2 regions of the Seohaeicola sp. 4SK31 genome follow, and region 1 is predicted to be linked to the other one. Evidence: riboswitches for the same ligand, from Rfam matches in the RefSeq annotation. Region 1 holds a riboswitch; the other holds the start of a gene.
What was found. A riboswitch is a leader RNA that binds a small molecule or an ion and turns the genes downstream of it on or off. The one in region 1 is predicted to bind cobalamin.
Positions count from the first base shown of each region.

Region 1 (7,276 bases):
TTCACAAAAGATCGGATCAGCCGGCTTCATAGAACTTGGCGGAACCTTTGGGATGTCGCCGGGTTCCACAGGCATCGGGATGTCAAACACTTCGGATGTGCGCTTCAATGCCATGCGTGTAGAGGCTGGACAAACTGGTGTGTTGCGGAAAGGGGACCGGCTGAGCCTCGGAGTATCTATGCCTATCGCTGTCACCTCCGGTAGCACTCAAATTGCGCTACCGGCTGCTCGCAGCGCAGGTGGTGTGTCTTACCAAGATTTAGGGATCAACTATGCACCGCAAGCCCGGGAAATTGATCTATCGATTACTTATGGAACACCCATGGGACAAAGCGCTGAGGTCTTTGTTGGCGCTATCCATGCGTTTAACCATGGTCATATCACCGGGCGTCAGGATACAGCAGCTATTATGGGATTCCGCGTTGCCTTTTAGTAAGAGTGGCGCGCTTACAGCTCGAAGCTGTAGTTGGCGGCTCGCTGTTCATCGACGCCTTGAGCCCGAACCGTCACCGCGACGCAATGCGGCGCGCTATGTGAATATCTAACGCGCCAAATCTATAAGACCCTCAACATCCAAATGCTCCTCTACGTGATCGGCCAGCGCATCCAGCGTCTGTTCGATTAGTGCGCTGTGCGCCAGTGTCGAGGCATTTACGCCCAATGCGGAGAGAAAGTTGGCGCGAAACGCGTCCGAGGCGAACAACCCGTGCAGATAGCTCCCGATGATGCGTCCGTCTGCACTCACAGCGCCTTCGGCCCGCCCTTCAATCCGGGCGAAAGGGCGCGCGCAATCGGGGCCGTTGCTCTGTCCGATGTGGATCTCGTAGCCCGCCACTTCCAGCCCGCTGGCGGAATGGGTCGCTTTCACGCGTGAAAGGCGCTTGTTCGGCGTCATCACGGTGGCTACATTCAACAGGCCTAGCCCAGATGTTTCGCCTGCAGGGCCTTCGATCCCATCAGGGTCACTCACGCTTTGCCCCAGCATCTGATAGCCGCCACAAATGCCCAAAACATGCCCGCCGCGCCGAACATGGGCATTCAGATCTATGTCCCAGCCCTGCGCGCGCAGAAATGCCAGATCGCCGCGAGTCGACTTTGATCCGGGAATGATCACCAGACGCGCATCACCGGGGATCGGCTGACCTGCGCGCACCATCACCAGATTGACGCCGGGTTCCGCCTTGAGCGGGTCCAGATCGTCGAAATTGGCAATCCGGCTTAAGGTCAGGCAGGCTATGGTCACGCCGTCTGTGGCAGGGCCGGAGGCCAGATCGAGCGCATCCTCAGCGGGCAGCAGATTGGCTCGTACAAACCACGGCACCACGCCGAAACCGCGCCATCCGGTAATCTGCTCGATCATGACATACCCATCGTCAAACAGACGAGGATCGCCACGAAACTTATTAATAATAAATCCTTTGATCATTGCAGCATCAGCCGGATCAATCACCGTCTGAGTGCCCACGACCTGCGCGATCACGCCGCCACGGTCGATATCGCCGGTCAGGATCACCGGCACATCGGCGGCGCGGGCAAAGCCCATATTGGCGATATCACCGGCACGCAGGTTCACCTCGGCCGGGCTGCCCGCGCCCTCCACGATAACCAGATCATAGGTGTCGCGCAGGCGGTTGAAACTGTCCAGCACCGAGGCCATCAGCTTGGGCTTCAGCGCCGCATAATCGCGCGCCCGTGCCGTGGTCAGCCTTTTGCCCTGCACGATCACCTGCGCGCCCACCTCGGACTCGGGTTTCAACAGCACCGGATTCATATCCGTGACCGGCTCCAGCCCGCAGGCCAGCGCCTGCAAGGCCTGCGCCCGTCCGATCTCGCCACCATCGGCGGTGACGGCAGCGTTGTTGGACATGTTCTGCGGCTTGAACGGCGCCACGGACAGGCCACGGCGGGCTGCTGCACGGCACACCCCCGCCACCAGCATGGATTTGCCGACATTCGAGCCGCAGCCCTGAATCATGATCGCGGGCATCGGGGATCAGAATTCCACGCCCGGCTGGGCCTTGATGCCGGAGCGGAATGGATGCTTGACCAGCGTCATCTCGGTCACCAGATCGGCGGCCTCGATCAGCGCCTCCTTGGCGTTGCGGCCAGTCAGGCAGACATGCGTCAACGGGGGTTTTTCCTCGGACAGAAAGGTCAGCACCTCGTCGATATCCAGATAGTCGTAGCGCAGCGCGATGTTAATCTCGTCCAGCAGCACAAACCGAATTTCGGGATCGCGGATCAGGGATTTGGCCTTTTCCCATCCGGCTTGGGCTGCGGCAATGTCGCGCGCCTTATCCTGCGTTTCCCATGTGAAACCTTCGCCCATCGCGTGGAACTGGCACAGCTCCGTGAACTGGCCCTCGATCAGGCGCCGCTCGCCGGTATCCCACCCACCTTTGATGAACTGCACAACGGCGCAGGGCATGCCATGCGCGATAGACCGCAGGATCATCCCGAATCCGGACGAGGATTTACCTTTGCCCGCACCTGTATGGACGATGATCAGCCCTTTCTCGCCTTCCTTAGCGGCCATCATCCGGTCGCGGGCGGCTTTCTTCTTGGCCATCTTGGAGGCATGACGCGCCAGTTCCGCCTCGGATGTGGGGGCTGGTTTGTCGGCGGAAGTGTTCTGAATATCTGACATCGTATTGTCCTTTTTCTTGACACTCGCCGCCCTTCTGTCAAATGAGGGGGATTGAGCGCTGGTGCCTGTCTTATGGCAGGCCAAAAGGGAATGCGACAGGTTTTGCGACACACCCGTGTTGCCTGACCGAAGCGCAGCCGCCCCCGCGACCGTGACCGGAAAGGTCCGCCCATGCCACTGGCCGCAAGGTTCGGGAAGGGGGGCGAACCGCTGAAGCAAGGTGCAAGCCCCGCTTCGAGATCCGCAAGCCGGGAGACCTGCCAGTGCACGAACTGAAACGCGCGGACGGGGTGTTCCGCGACCTTCGGACACAGGCGATAACGCCTGACCGTTGGCGCATGCCTCTGTTTTCCGCAGTCAAAAAAGGTGACGCGATGGGTGCTGTTCTCCATGTCTGCATGACCTGCCGCGCGGGCCAGCCGGTGCTTGAGGGCGAGGTTTGCGCCGGTGCCCGACTGTTCGAGGCGCTGTCGACTGCGCCCGCGCCCGAAGGTGTGACCATTCGCCCCGTCGAATGCTTGTCCGCCTGCGATCACGGGTGCAGCATCGCCCTGACCAAGCCCGGCGCATGGTCGTATGTCTACGGTCGTATGACCTCTGATGATACCGATGAAATCCTGCGCGGCGCGGCGCTTTATGCACAGACCGAGGACGGTATCGTGCCGTGGCGTGAACGCCCCGTGATCTTCCGCAAGCAGAGCCTTGCGCGCCTTCCCAAAATGGAGCTTTGACATGTCCGATCTGACCAAAATCCCCGTCACTGTCATCACCGGCTTTCTGGGATCGGGCAAGACCACGCTGATCCGGCATCTGATGCAGAACCCGCAGGGCAAGCGGCTGGCCATACTGGTCAACGAGTTCGGCACCGTGGGCGTGGACGGCGATATCCTCAAAGCCTGCGCGGACGAGAATTGCCCCGAAGAGAATATCGTCGAACTGGCCAATGGCTGCATCTGCTGCACTGTGGCCGATGATTTCATCCCCACGATCGAGGCGCTTCTGGCGATGCCGCAGCGGCCGGACCATATTATCATCGAAACCTCCGGTTTGGCACTGCCCAAACCACTGTTGAAGGCGTTCGACTGGCCCGCGATCCGCTCCAAGATTACCGTGGACGGCGTGATCGCGCTGGCTGATGCCGAGGCGGTGGCGGCGGGGCGTTTCGCGCCCGATGTGGCGGCGGTGGATGCACAGCGTCTTGCGGACGACTCACTGGATCACGAGACACCGCTCTCCGAGGTGTTCGAGGACCAGATCGCCTGCGCCGATGTGGTGCTGCTGTCCAAGGCTGATCTGGCGGGCGAGGCCGGTCTTGCGGCGGCGCGCAAGGTGATCGAGGCGGAAACGCCGCGCAAGCTGCCGATCATCGCCATGACCGACGGTGTGATCGATCCGCGGGTGATCATCGGCCTGAACGCGGCGGCCGAGGATGATTTGGATGCGCGCCCCAGCCATCACGACGGTCATGACGACCACGAGCACGAGGATTTCGATTCCATCGTCGTGGCGCTGGACGAGGTCGCGGATATCGACGATCTGGTCGCCCGCGTGCAGCGTTTGTCGCGCGAGCAGGATATCCTGCGGGTGAAGGGCTATATCGCGGTGACGGGCAAGCCGATGCGTCTTCTGTTGCAAGCCGTGGGGGAACGTGTGCGCCATCAGTTCGACCGTCCATGGGGAGAGACCCCGCGCCAGTCGCGTCTTGTTGTCATCGCGGAGCATGACAATATCGACGCTGCCGCGATCCACCGAGTTTTGCAGGGCTAAGGGCACATCATGCACGTCGTCTTCCGCGAATCCCATGGTCTGGAAGAGGCTGAAACCCCGTTCGATCCGGGGCAGGACCCTGCCGATCTAGTGGTGTTGTCCTTCTCGGACAGTGACCTCGGGGCGTTCGCGGCGGGCTGGCACCGTGCAGCGGGTGCCTTGCCAGCTCTTAGGCTGCAGAATATCGTTGCGCTGAAACATCCCGTCTCGGTCGATACCTATATTGAGAACACCCTTTCGGGGGCAAAGGCGATCCTGATCCGTCTGATCGGAGGGGAGGCTTACTGGCCTTACGGTCTGGCCTCCATTCAGGATCTGGCGCGCAGGCGCGGAATTGCGCTGGCAGTGCTGCCTGCGGACGGGCGGCCCGATCCGGCGCTTGATGCTTTGTCCACCCTGCCGGTTTCGACCCTGCGGCGTCTGTCGGAGTTGTGCGAGGCGGGTGGCGCTGTGGCGGCGCAGGCGGCTTTGGCGCAGTTGTGCATTGCAGCGGGACTTTATGCAGGGCCTGTGCCCGGCAACAAGCGCGTGCCCGATATGGGGTTCTATGATCCTGATCAGGGGGTGATTGCCGCGCCGCCTGCGGATGGGCCTTTCGTGCTGGTAAGCTTTTACCGCTCCTACCTGACAGCGGCGGATACATCGCCCGTGGATGTGTTGATCCGCGAATTGCGCGCCGCTGGCTTTGCGGCTTGCGGGGTCTTCGCGCCGTCGCTCAAGGCGGCGGGGTTTGCCGACTGGCTGCGCCCTTGGCTGGATCAGGCGCCGCCTGTGGCGATTGTGAATGCAACAGCGTTTTCTGCCCGCGCAGAGGATGGAACAACGCCCTTTGATATGGCGGATTGTCCGGTGTTTCAGGTGGCCTTGTCCACGGCGCGCAGGCAGGATTGGGCCTTGTCGGACCGTGGCCTGTCGCCTGCAGACCTTGCCATGCATGTGGTTCTGCCCGAGGTGGACGGGCGCATGTTTGCTGGTCTTGTATCCTTCAAATCCCCCGGCAAGCGCGATCCTGATTTGCAATTCTCGCGCTTCGCGCACCGTGCCGATGCGGCGCGGGTGGCTGTGGTGGTGGGCAAGATCAAGGCGTGGCATGATCTGGCGGTGACGGCAGCAGATAACCGGAGGCTGGCACTTGTTCTGTCCAACTATCCGGGGCGCGCACATCAGCTGGCGCATGCTGTCGGTATGGATGCGCTGGCCTCGACCGAGGCTTTGCTGGCTGATCTGGCGGCTGCGGGCTATGATGTTGCGGCGGGGACGGGGCTGGGTGCTGCGCTGATGGATGCGCGGATGGACTGGCCGTTGGCCGATTATCTGGCAGCGTTGGAGGGCTTGCCGCAAGCCTTGCGCGACGATCTGTTTGCGGCATGGGGTGGTCCTGCCGATGATCCGGCTTGCACCGGCGGGGTGTTCCGCTTTGCCGCGCTGCGCCGTGGCAATGCGCTGATCGCGCTGCAACCAGAGCGCGGCGATGTCGTCACGCGGGACGGGGATTACCACGATCTCGCGCGGGTACCGCGTCATTTCTATGTAGCGTTTTACCTTTGGCTACGGGCGCAAGCGCCGCATGCGCTGATCCATATGGGCGCGCATGGTACTCTGGAATGGCTGCCGGGCAAATCTGTTGCCCTGTCGGGCGATTGCTGGCCCGAGGCGCTGATCGGCACCTTGCCTGTCATCTATCCTTTCATCGTCAACGACCCCGGCGAGGCGGCGCAGGCCAAGCGGCGCATTGGGGCGCTGACCTTGGGCCATCTGCCGCCGCCTTTGGCGCAGACTGAAATTCCGGCAGGGATGCAGCGGCTGGAGCGGCTTCTGGATGAGTTTTCCACCGCTGACGGGCTGGACCCTGCACGGCGTGACCGTTTGATCGGGGATATTCTGGGCGAAGCGCGGGCATCAGGTGTCGAGGCTGATCTTGGCCTGCCGGAAGGCGCAAGCCCTGCCGAGGCGCTGACACGGCTGGACCGTTTTGTCTGCGATATTAAGGAAAGCCAATATGGAGAGGGGCTGCATGTTCTGGGGCGCGGCGCTTGTGGCGATGCGGAACGTGACGGGCTGATCCGCGCGCTCGCGGGCAAGCGTGTGGCGGCGGGGCCATCCGGCTCGCCCGCGCGGGGACGCTCGGACGTGCTTCCAACGGGGCGCAACCTCTATGCTGTCGATCCGCGCGCCGTGCCTTCGCGGGGGGCCCATGCCCAAGGCGTCAAGCTGGCCGAAGAGGTGTTGCGCAAGCATTTGCAGGATCACGGCGACTGGCCGCGCGGCTTGGTCATTGACCTTTGGGGCAGTGCCACGATGCGGACTGCGGGCGAGGAATTCGCGATGGCGCTGCATCTTGCGGGGCTGGCGCCTGTCTGGGATGCGGGATCAGCGCGGGTGTCGGGGGTCGAGGTGGTGCCGCTGGCGCTACTGGACCGACCGCGCATCGACGTGACATTGCGGGTGTCGGGCCTGTTCCGGGATGTGTTTCCAGGGCTGGCGACCATGTTCGAAACAGGGGCTGCGGCCTTGGCCGAACGGGACGAGGCTGATGATTTCAACCCCTACCGCGCCAAGGCAGCCCGCGTTTTCGGCCCCAAGCCCGGACAGTACGGCCTTGGAATGGGCGCTGCGATGGACGAATTCACAAAAGAGGCGCGTGCGGCTGCGGGCGAGGCATGGCTTGCCGCGTCAAGCTGGGCCATCGGTGCGGACGGGCTATCGCGTGATGATCGCGCGGGGCTTGAGGCGCGGTTGCAAGGGGCCGACAGCTTTGTGCATGCGCAAGACCTGCCGGAAAGTGATCTGCTGCTGGCGGGCGACTATGCAGCACATGAGGCTGGATTTGCCGCTGCCATGGCGCGGATCGGGGCGGCTGCG
Region 1 covers NZ_JARAMP010000041.1:653-7,928, forward strand. Annotated here, with positions in the region: gene PVW27_RS20030 (hypothetical protein) at 1-433, shown strand, start outside; gene PVW27_RS20035 (cobyric acid synthase) at 542-1,987, opposite strand; gene cobO (cob(I)yrinic acid a,c-diamide adenosyltransferase) at 1,994-2,647, opposite strand; cobalamin riboswitch at 2,690-2,926, shown strand; gene PVW27_RS20045 (DUF1636 family protein) at 3,022-3,378, shown strand; gene cobW (cobalamin biosynthesis protein CobW) at 3,380-4,414, shown strand; gene cobN (cobaltochelatase subunit CobN) at 4,424-7,276, shown strand, end outside.

Region 2 (7,276 bases), on a different contig from region 1:
TCTCCAAGCCATGCGAAAACGTCGAAATCTTCGCGCAGATCAGCATTCCGCACCTCGCGCCACAGGATGTGTCGCGCCGTGACGATCCCGCCGCGATGCGGCGCCCAACTGATCACGCGCATCTCGCGACCCAGATCCAGCGTCAGCCAGGGATGATCAAGAACAGGACGGATCATAACACCCCCATCGGCTGCAGCACCGGTCCAAGTGGGCTGTCCTGCCGCCAGATCGAAATCCCGAAAACCTGCGCCATCAGGTCTGCTGTCAGCACGTCATCCGGTGCTCCATCTGCCACCAGCCGCCCCTGATGCATCAGGATCAGCCGGGTGCAATGCCGCGCCGCCAGACCCAGATCATGCAAGGACACCACCACCGCCCGTCCCTCCTGCGCGAGGCCCGAGAAGACCTGCATCGTCGCAATCTGTTGCGCCGGATCAAGCCCTGCGATTGGCTCGTCCGCCAGCAGAAGCGGAGTCTGTTGCGCCAAGGCACGCGCGATCAGAACGCGACCCTGCTCGCCGCCCGACAGTTGCGTGGCGATCCGTTGGCGGAACCCATCCAGCCCCAGACGGTGCAAGGCGTCGTCAATCGCAGCACGGTCCACGGCCCCGGGCGTGCTGCCGCGCGGGAGATGCGGAACGCGGCCCAAGGCCACCAGCGTCTCGACGGCCATCGGCCAAGCGATCTGTCGGGCCTGGGGCAGAAACGCTGCGGCACGCGCCCGCTCTGCCGCGCTCAGACTTGCCAGGCTGGATGCGCCACTGAACGGCTCCAGTCCCAAGGCCGCGCGCAGCAAGGTGGTTTTTCCGGCCCCGTTCGGGCCGATCAGGCCGACGCATTCACCTGCGTGCACAGATAGGCTTACGTGATCCACAACCGGACACTCGCCACGGCGGACAGTCAGATTGTCCAAGGACAGCAGGGTCATCGCAACTCTCCCCGTGTCTTGTAGATCAGGTGCAGAAAAAACGGCGCACCTATGATCGCCATCAGAACACCCAGCTTCAGGTCCCGATCCGGCAGGATCATCCGAACCGCCAGATCAGCCGCCAACACCATCGCCGCCCCTCCCAGGGCCGAGGCCCAGAGCAACGCGGACGGCCTCGCCCCGACGAATGGACGCAGGATATGCGGAACCACAAGCCCCACAAATCCGATAGCCCCTGCCACAGCCGTCGCCGCCCCGACGCACGCAGCGACGCCAAGCACCAGAACCATACGGACGCGTCCTGTTGCGACACCCATTGTGGCAGCGGCATCCTCTCCCAGTGTCAGCACATCCAGGGGTCGACCCAGTGACAAGAGCAGGACCCAGCCAATGATCATGAAGGGCAGAGCGATCCAGACATGATCAAAGGATCTGTCGGACAGTGAACCCATCATCCAGAAAACCACCTCGCTTGCCGCAAAGGGATTGGGCGACAGGTTCAGCACCAGCGTGGTCATGGCACCGGCCAGCGCGGAAATGGCGATCCCCGCAAGGATCAGCGTCAGCGAAGACCCCCGTGGACCAGCCAACAGCAGGATCAGCATCACGGCCGCCAAGGCCCCACCCAGCGCCGCCATGGGCAAAGCCAGCCACCAGGCCGCCGCCAGACCGGTCTGCAACACGATCACAGCACCCAGTGCCGCAGAACCCGACACCCCGATCAAACCGGGTTCGGCCAATGGATTGCGCAGATACCCCTGCATCGCCGCACCGGACAAGCCCAGCGAGGCACCGACCATGACACCCAGAATGGCGCGCGGCAGACGGATCTCACGCATCACCAGTGTCGCCGCCTCGCCCTGTCCCAGAAACAAGGCTCTCACCGTGTCGACCAGCGTCAACCCAGCAGGCCCGGTCAGAACCGACAGGGCGAACAGGATAACCAAAGTGGTCAAGAGCCAGATGCGGAGCAGCATTACATACGCTCCCGTATGTCAACGAGTCGCGCTACAGCCCGCAGCACGAATGGCGTGCCACAAACCCATTCCGCATCGGTCAACGTCGCACCGGATTGTTTCTGCTGCAACACACGCAGGGCAGGATGATCCAAGACTTCTTCGGCCCGCGACGCACCGGGATACGGCTGCCCAGAAATCACCAGGTCGGGCATCAGCAGCACCAACCGCTCCAGCGGGACAGACCCCGCAACCGTGATCCCGGCCTCGGTCGTCGCATTGGCGAAGCCCGCCGCAAGCAAAATCTGATGCGCCAGTGACTTGTCACCCGATGTGTAGTTGTTCGCATAATGCAGCAAGGCCGAAGGGCGTTCCTCGCCGTTTGGTCCCAGCGCCGCAAGATCAGCGTCGAACTGCGCAACGAGGCGCTGCGCGGCATCGACTTGCCCCAAAACTTCGCCCATCTTCAGCATATTGGCGCGAATTCCGTCAAAGTCGGTCTCAAGCGGAAATTGCACCACGTCGACCCCCAACCGCCGCAGCAATCCGACCGTGTAGGGATCACTGTAAACCCCTGCCAGAACCAGATCCGGCCGCATCGCAAAGATCTCTTCCGCCTGCCCGTGGTTCTTTTCATAGCCCGCGGCCTCCTCGACCATCGGCGAGGCCAGCGGGTCAAAGGCGATATGCGACACCGAGAGAAGTTGCCCCTCGTCAGCCAGCAACATCGCCAGTTGATCGGTGCACAGGTTCATCGACACGACACGGGTCGGCGCTTCGGCATCTGCCGAACCAGCAACAAGCAGCGCCGCAGCAGAGGCGAGCGCCGCCATCAGATGGCGGCGCAAATTGCGTGAAAGGTTACCCCGGACTACCACTGGCCCTGAATGCCGACATAGAGCGTGCGGCCCTGCGAGGCATAGCCCCAGCTTTCGGAATACTCCTCGTCGAACAGGTTCACGACACGCCCTGTCAAAGCCAGATTGTCGGTCAGATCATAAGTGGCAGACAGGTTGACCGTCGTGAAATCGGGAAGCTTCTCGTTCGAAAACGAACCGAAAAATTGCGTATCAAAGCTCCCTGCCACATGACGCAGATCCGCTGTGATGCTGCCTTTACCGCCAAATGTCCGCAACGTGGCACCCAAGCCCAGTTCGTGTTCAGGGCGGCGGGTGGCGGGTGTTCCCGTCGGAGTTTTTGCATCCAGATAGGTATAGGCAAGACGAAGGCTCAGGTCCTCGGTTGCTTGCAGCACGCCACTGACCTCGACACCTTCACGCGGGCTTTTGCCGGAAAGGTTCACATAGCAGGAGCTCGCGCCGCTCGCGGACGGGATGCAACTTCCATTCGCACCGGCATCGCCCGAAACAACCGTGATCGCGTTTGTCAGTTCCTCGTTGAAATAGGACACGTCGATGATGCCGCGTCCGCCCAGAACCTCGGCTTCAATGCCGATATCATAGCCACGGTTTTCTTCCGGTGTCAGGGTCGTGTTACTGATATAGCCGAAAGATCCGCCAAAATTCTCGAAGAAGTTCGGGTTGACGACACCGGTCCCAGCCGACGCATGAAGCCGCAGGCCCGTGTCAGGAATACGCCACGACAGTCCAAGGTTCCACGTCGTGAAATCATCGAAAGTGTCGTTCATATCGTGGCGCATGCCGGCCTGAATATCGATGCCGCCCTCGAAAAATCCACGATATTCCAAGGCAACGGACTGGCTGCCCCGGTCGAATTCCGGAACAAATGTCGTCGAAGTCTTTTCTTGAACATCTTCCAGCAGGACACTCAGCAATTGACGTGCGTCTGCGACGGTACCGCCATCAAGCGCGAAGCTGCCCCGATACTTCAGGCTGCGCGTTTCACCGTCCAGCGCATAGGCTCCCTGGATCGGGTCCTCGCTGAACTGATCGAAACGGCTGAGACTGTAGGATAAACGGTGCGTCAGACGACCATCCAGCATCTGGTAGTCAGCATAGACCTGCGCCGTAGTCTCTTCGCGCTCACTCAGCGCATTTCGCTCATCCACCACATATTCATCGGGGGTCGAGGCGCTGAAACTATTGACGTCATAGTCGTAATCTTCATCAGAGCGACGGATCGTGAAACCCAGTGTCAGATCATCCGTTGCCTTCCAATAAGCGGACAGCCCCAAAGTCCTGCGACGGGTGCCGTCCTTTTCGCCACCGTCACCTGATGCGTCAAAACCTGCGTCGTCGCGATCACTGAAAGAGAATGCAAGCCCGCCACGATCGGTCCGTGTCGAGACATTGCCCGACAGCGCGTATCCGTTGCCGACTTCGACCGAGCCGCCGTACTGCGTTCCAACAGAGCCGGTTCGCGTAATGATATTGATCACGCCGCTTGAGGCGTTTGACCCATAGAACACCGACTGCGGACCTCGGAGCACCTCAATCCGTTCAACATTCGCCGTCTCGAGACCGGAAATGATGTATTCTTCGCCGCCGCCGCCAAGTTCGACTCCATCCAGCAGGATCAGAACGTTGTTGCTTTCACTGCCGCGAAGGCGGACCTGCGTGTAATTCGCACCGACACTGGCGACCGAGACGCCGGGCAGCGCGCGAAGTGCATCCTGAATGGTCCGCAGGCCACGATCTTCGATATCATCCGACGTCAGCACGCTGACCGACCGGCCATAGGCATTGCTGGCAAAAGGCGTCAGGCCACCTGAAACGACGATCTCATCCAGATCGAAAACGCCGCTCTCTTGCGCGTGGACGGGGGCGGTGCCTGCCAGCAGGATTGCCATCAGGGAAAGGGGGTATCTCATTTTTGTCTCCAAGAACGCCCGGGTCGGGCGTGTCCAAGTCCAGAATGTGTCGTTGGAAGGAGAGACTCCTCCGCAGACGGTGCGAATGCCACCACTACGGAAAAACCGTTATCCACGACGCGCCCCGCGTCCGGATAGGGTGATCACTCTGGCAGGTCTCCTGACTTGCGGGTCACAGCTTGGCTGAGTCTTCCCAGGGTTATCTTCCCCAGTGACATGGTTCAGCTTCGCTCGCCGCTCACAGTTGCGGGGGCAGTCCCGGATTTGCGGCCTTGCGGTCGCGCACCGGATTCCCATTTTAACCGAACGGTTACCCGCCCGGACCAGAACAAGGATTTGGGTAAACAGAAAAGCCGGGAGTCGCAACAGAATTCTCTGCCGAAAAAAGCCCCTTCAATTAGAGCGTCTCAATCGGCTTTCAAGGGCAGCACGCCATCAAGACCGGCGTGACTGACGCAGGACCTTGCCAAGAGCGGCGATCCCCTCGCGGATGCGATCTTCCGATTGGGCGGAGTAGTTGATCCGCGCATGATTGGCCTGTTCCGTCACAGGAAAGAAGGTCGCCCCCGGCACATAGGCGACCCGCGCCTGCGGCAGTGCCACGTCTTTCATGAAGGCTGTCGCGTCGAAACCATCGGGAAATGTCGCCCAGGTAAACAGACCGCCCTCAGGATCTGTCATGGTCACATCCTGCGGGAAGTGCTGGCGGATGGCGTCCAGCATCACCTCTTTTTTGTGGCGATATGCCTTTTGCAACATCGCGATATGGGCCGTCAGATCGAAGCGATCGAGGAAGAGGCTGGCGGCGGCCATATTCAGCGTCGACGTCTGTGTATCCGCAGCGACCTTCAGCAGGGCCATCTTCTCAAGCAAGAGGGGTGACGCAACTGCCCAGCCGATCCTCAGACCCGGCACCAGGACCTTTGAAAAGCTGCCCAGATGGATCACACGACCCTGCGTATCCAGCGATTTGAGCGTGGGTAGGGTTTCGCCCGCGAAACGTATGTGGCGATAGGGCGTGTCTTCCAGAACGATCACATCATGCGCGTTGGCCAGTTCAACCAGACGGTGGCGGCGGTCCAGTGATAGCGTAACACCGGTGGGGTTCTGAAAGTCCGGCACCGTATAGATCATGCGCGCGCGGGAATTGCTGCGCAGCGCCTCCTCCAGCGCGTCCATCCGCATCCCGTCGCTATCCATCGGCACGGCCGCATACCGGGGCTGGCTGGGGTTGAAGGCGATCAACGCTCCCAGAAAAGTGGGATCCTCGGTGATGATGACATCGTCCGGATCGACCAGCATCTTTGCTGCAAAATCAAGACCTTGCTGGGACCCTTGCAGGATCAGCACATCCTCGGGACGGCAGGCGGTGCCATCGGCCACCATCAACTGCGCGATCTGCTCACGCAGGCGCGGCAGCCCGTCCGAGGGGGCGTATTGCATCGCCGCGCCACCCGGCGCGCGGATCACATCGCGGAACACCTGTTCAAGCTGCGCCGCGGGAAACAGGCTGGCATCGGGATAGCCGCCGCCGAATGAAATGATCGAGGGATCCGCCCCCAGCGCCAGAAGTTCCTTGATGGCGGAAGGTTCGACCTTCTCCATCCGTTGCGCAAAATGGGGTGACATCTGTTTCTCCGCCGCACCTGAGGTCTCAGGGGACACCTAAACGGCCGGGGATGCAAGCCGACACGGCTCACGCTTTTCTGAATGGCAACTGTTCTGAATGGCAACTGTCGTTCAATGCACTAGATTTGAGACCATGCAGAGAGACACATATCGCCTGACACGCCGCCGGATGATCGCCAGTGGCGCGGCCCTTTTGGCAACCCCCGCCTTGGCGCAGGCAGATCCGTGGAAAGCCGTGGCAGACCGGGCGCGAGGGTTGGACCAATGCCACGCGCTGATGATCCGCATGGGGGGAACCGATGTTCTGACCGAGGTGTTCCGGGGGCCAGGTCTTGACCGTGCCGTTCCTGTCAAATCCGTGTCCAAGACAATCGTCGCCGCCCTGACCGGTGCGGCACTTGATCGGGGCGAGATTCCGTCGATCACAGCAACACTGGCCGATGTTGCGCCGCGCCTTGTTCCCGCAGGCGCGGACCCGCGTGTCGGCCTTCTGACCATCGAAAACCTTGTGACCATGCAGGCAGGGCTGGAGCGGACATCGGGCGGCAACTACGGCGCATGGATCGGCAGTCGGGATTGGGTGGCCGACGCGTTGTCGCGGCCCTTTGTGGCTGAGCCGGGTGCCCGGATGCTTTACTCGACCGGCAGTTTCCATGTTCTGGGGGCGGTGTTGTCCGATGTCGCCGGGGAAAGTCTGCTGGATCTGGCGCGCACCCGCCTTGGCAATCCGCTGGGAATAGAAATTCCGGCATGGACCCGTGATCCGCAGGGGCGGTATCTGGGTGGGAACGAGATGGCATTGACCCTGTCGGCCATGGTGCGGTTTGGCGAGTTGTATCTTGCGGGCGGCGTTTGGGACGGGGACCAGATCCTGAGCCGCGACTGGGTCACCGCCTCTCTGGAACCGCGGACAAGCTCGCCGTTCTCGGGGCTGGCCTATGGCTATGGGTGGTTTCTGGGTCGCGCCTCAGG
Region 2 covers NZ_JARAMP010000004.1:187,851-195,126, forward strand. Annotated here, with positions in the region: gene PVW27_RS05225 (adenosylcobinamide amidohydrolase) at 1-176, opposite strand, end outside; gene PVW27_RS05230 (ABC transporter ATP-binding protein) at 173-928, opposite strand; gene PVW27_RS05235 (FecCD family ABC transporter permease) at 925-1,905, opposite strand; gene PVW27_RS05240 (ABC transporter substrate-binding protein) at 1,905-2,717, opposite strand; gene PVW27_RS05245 (TonB-dependent receptor plug domain-containing protein) at 2,756-4,525, opposite strand; cobalamin riboswitch at 4,809-5,018, opposite strand; gene PVW27_RS05250 (aminotransferase-like domain-containing protein) at 5,111-6,304, opposite strand; gene PVW27_RS05255 (serine hydrolase domain-containing protein) at 6,438-7,276, shown strand, end outside.
Region 2: another riboswitch for cobalamin. It lies ahead of PVW27_RS05245 (TonB-dependent receptor plug domain-containing protein); the one in region 1 lies ahead of PVW27_RS20045 (DUF1636 family protein).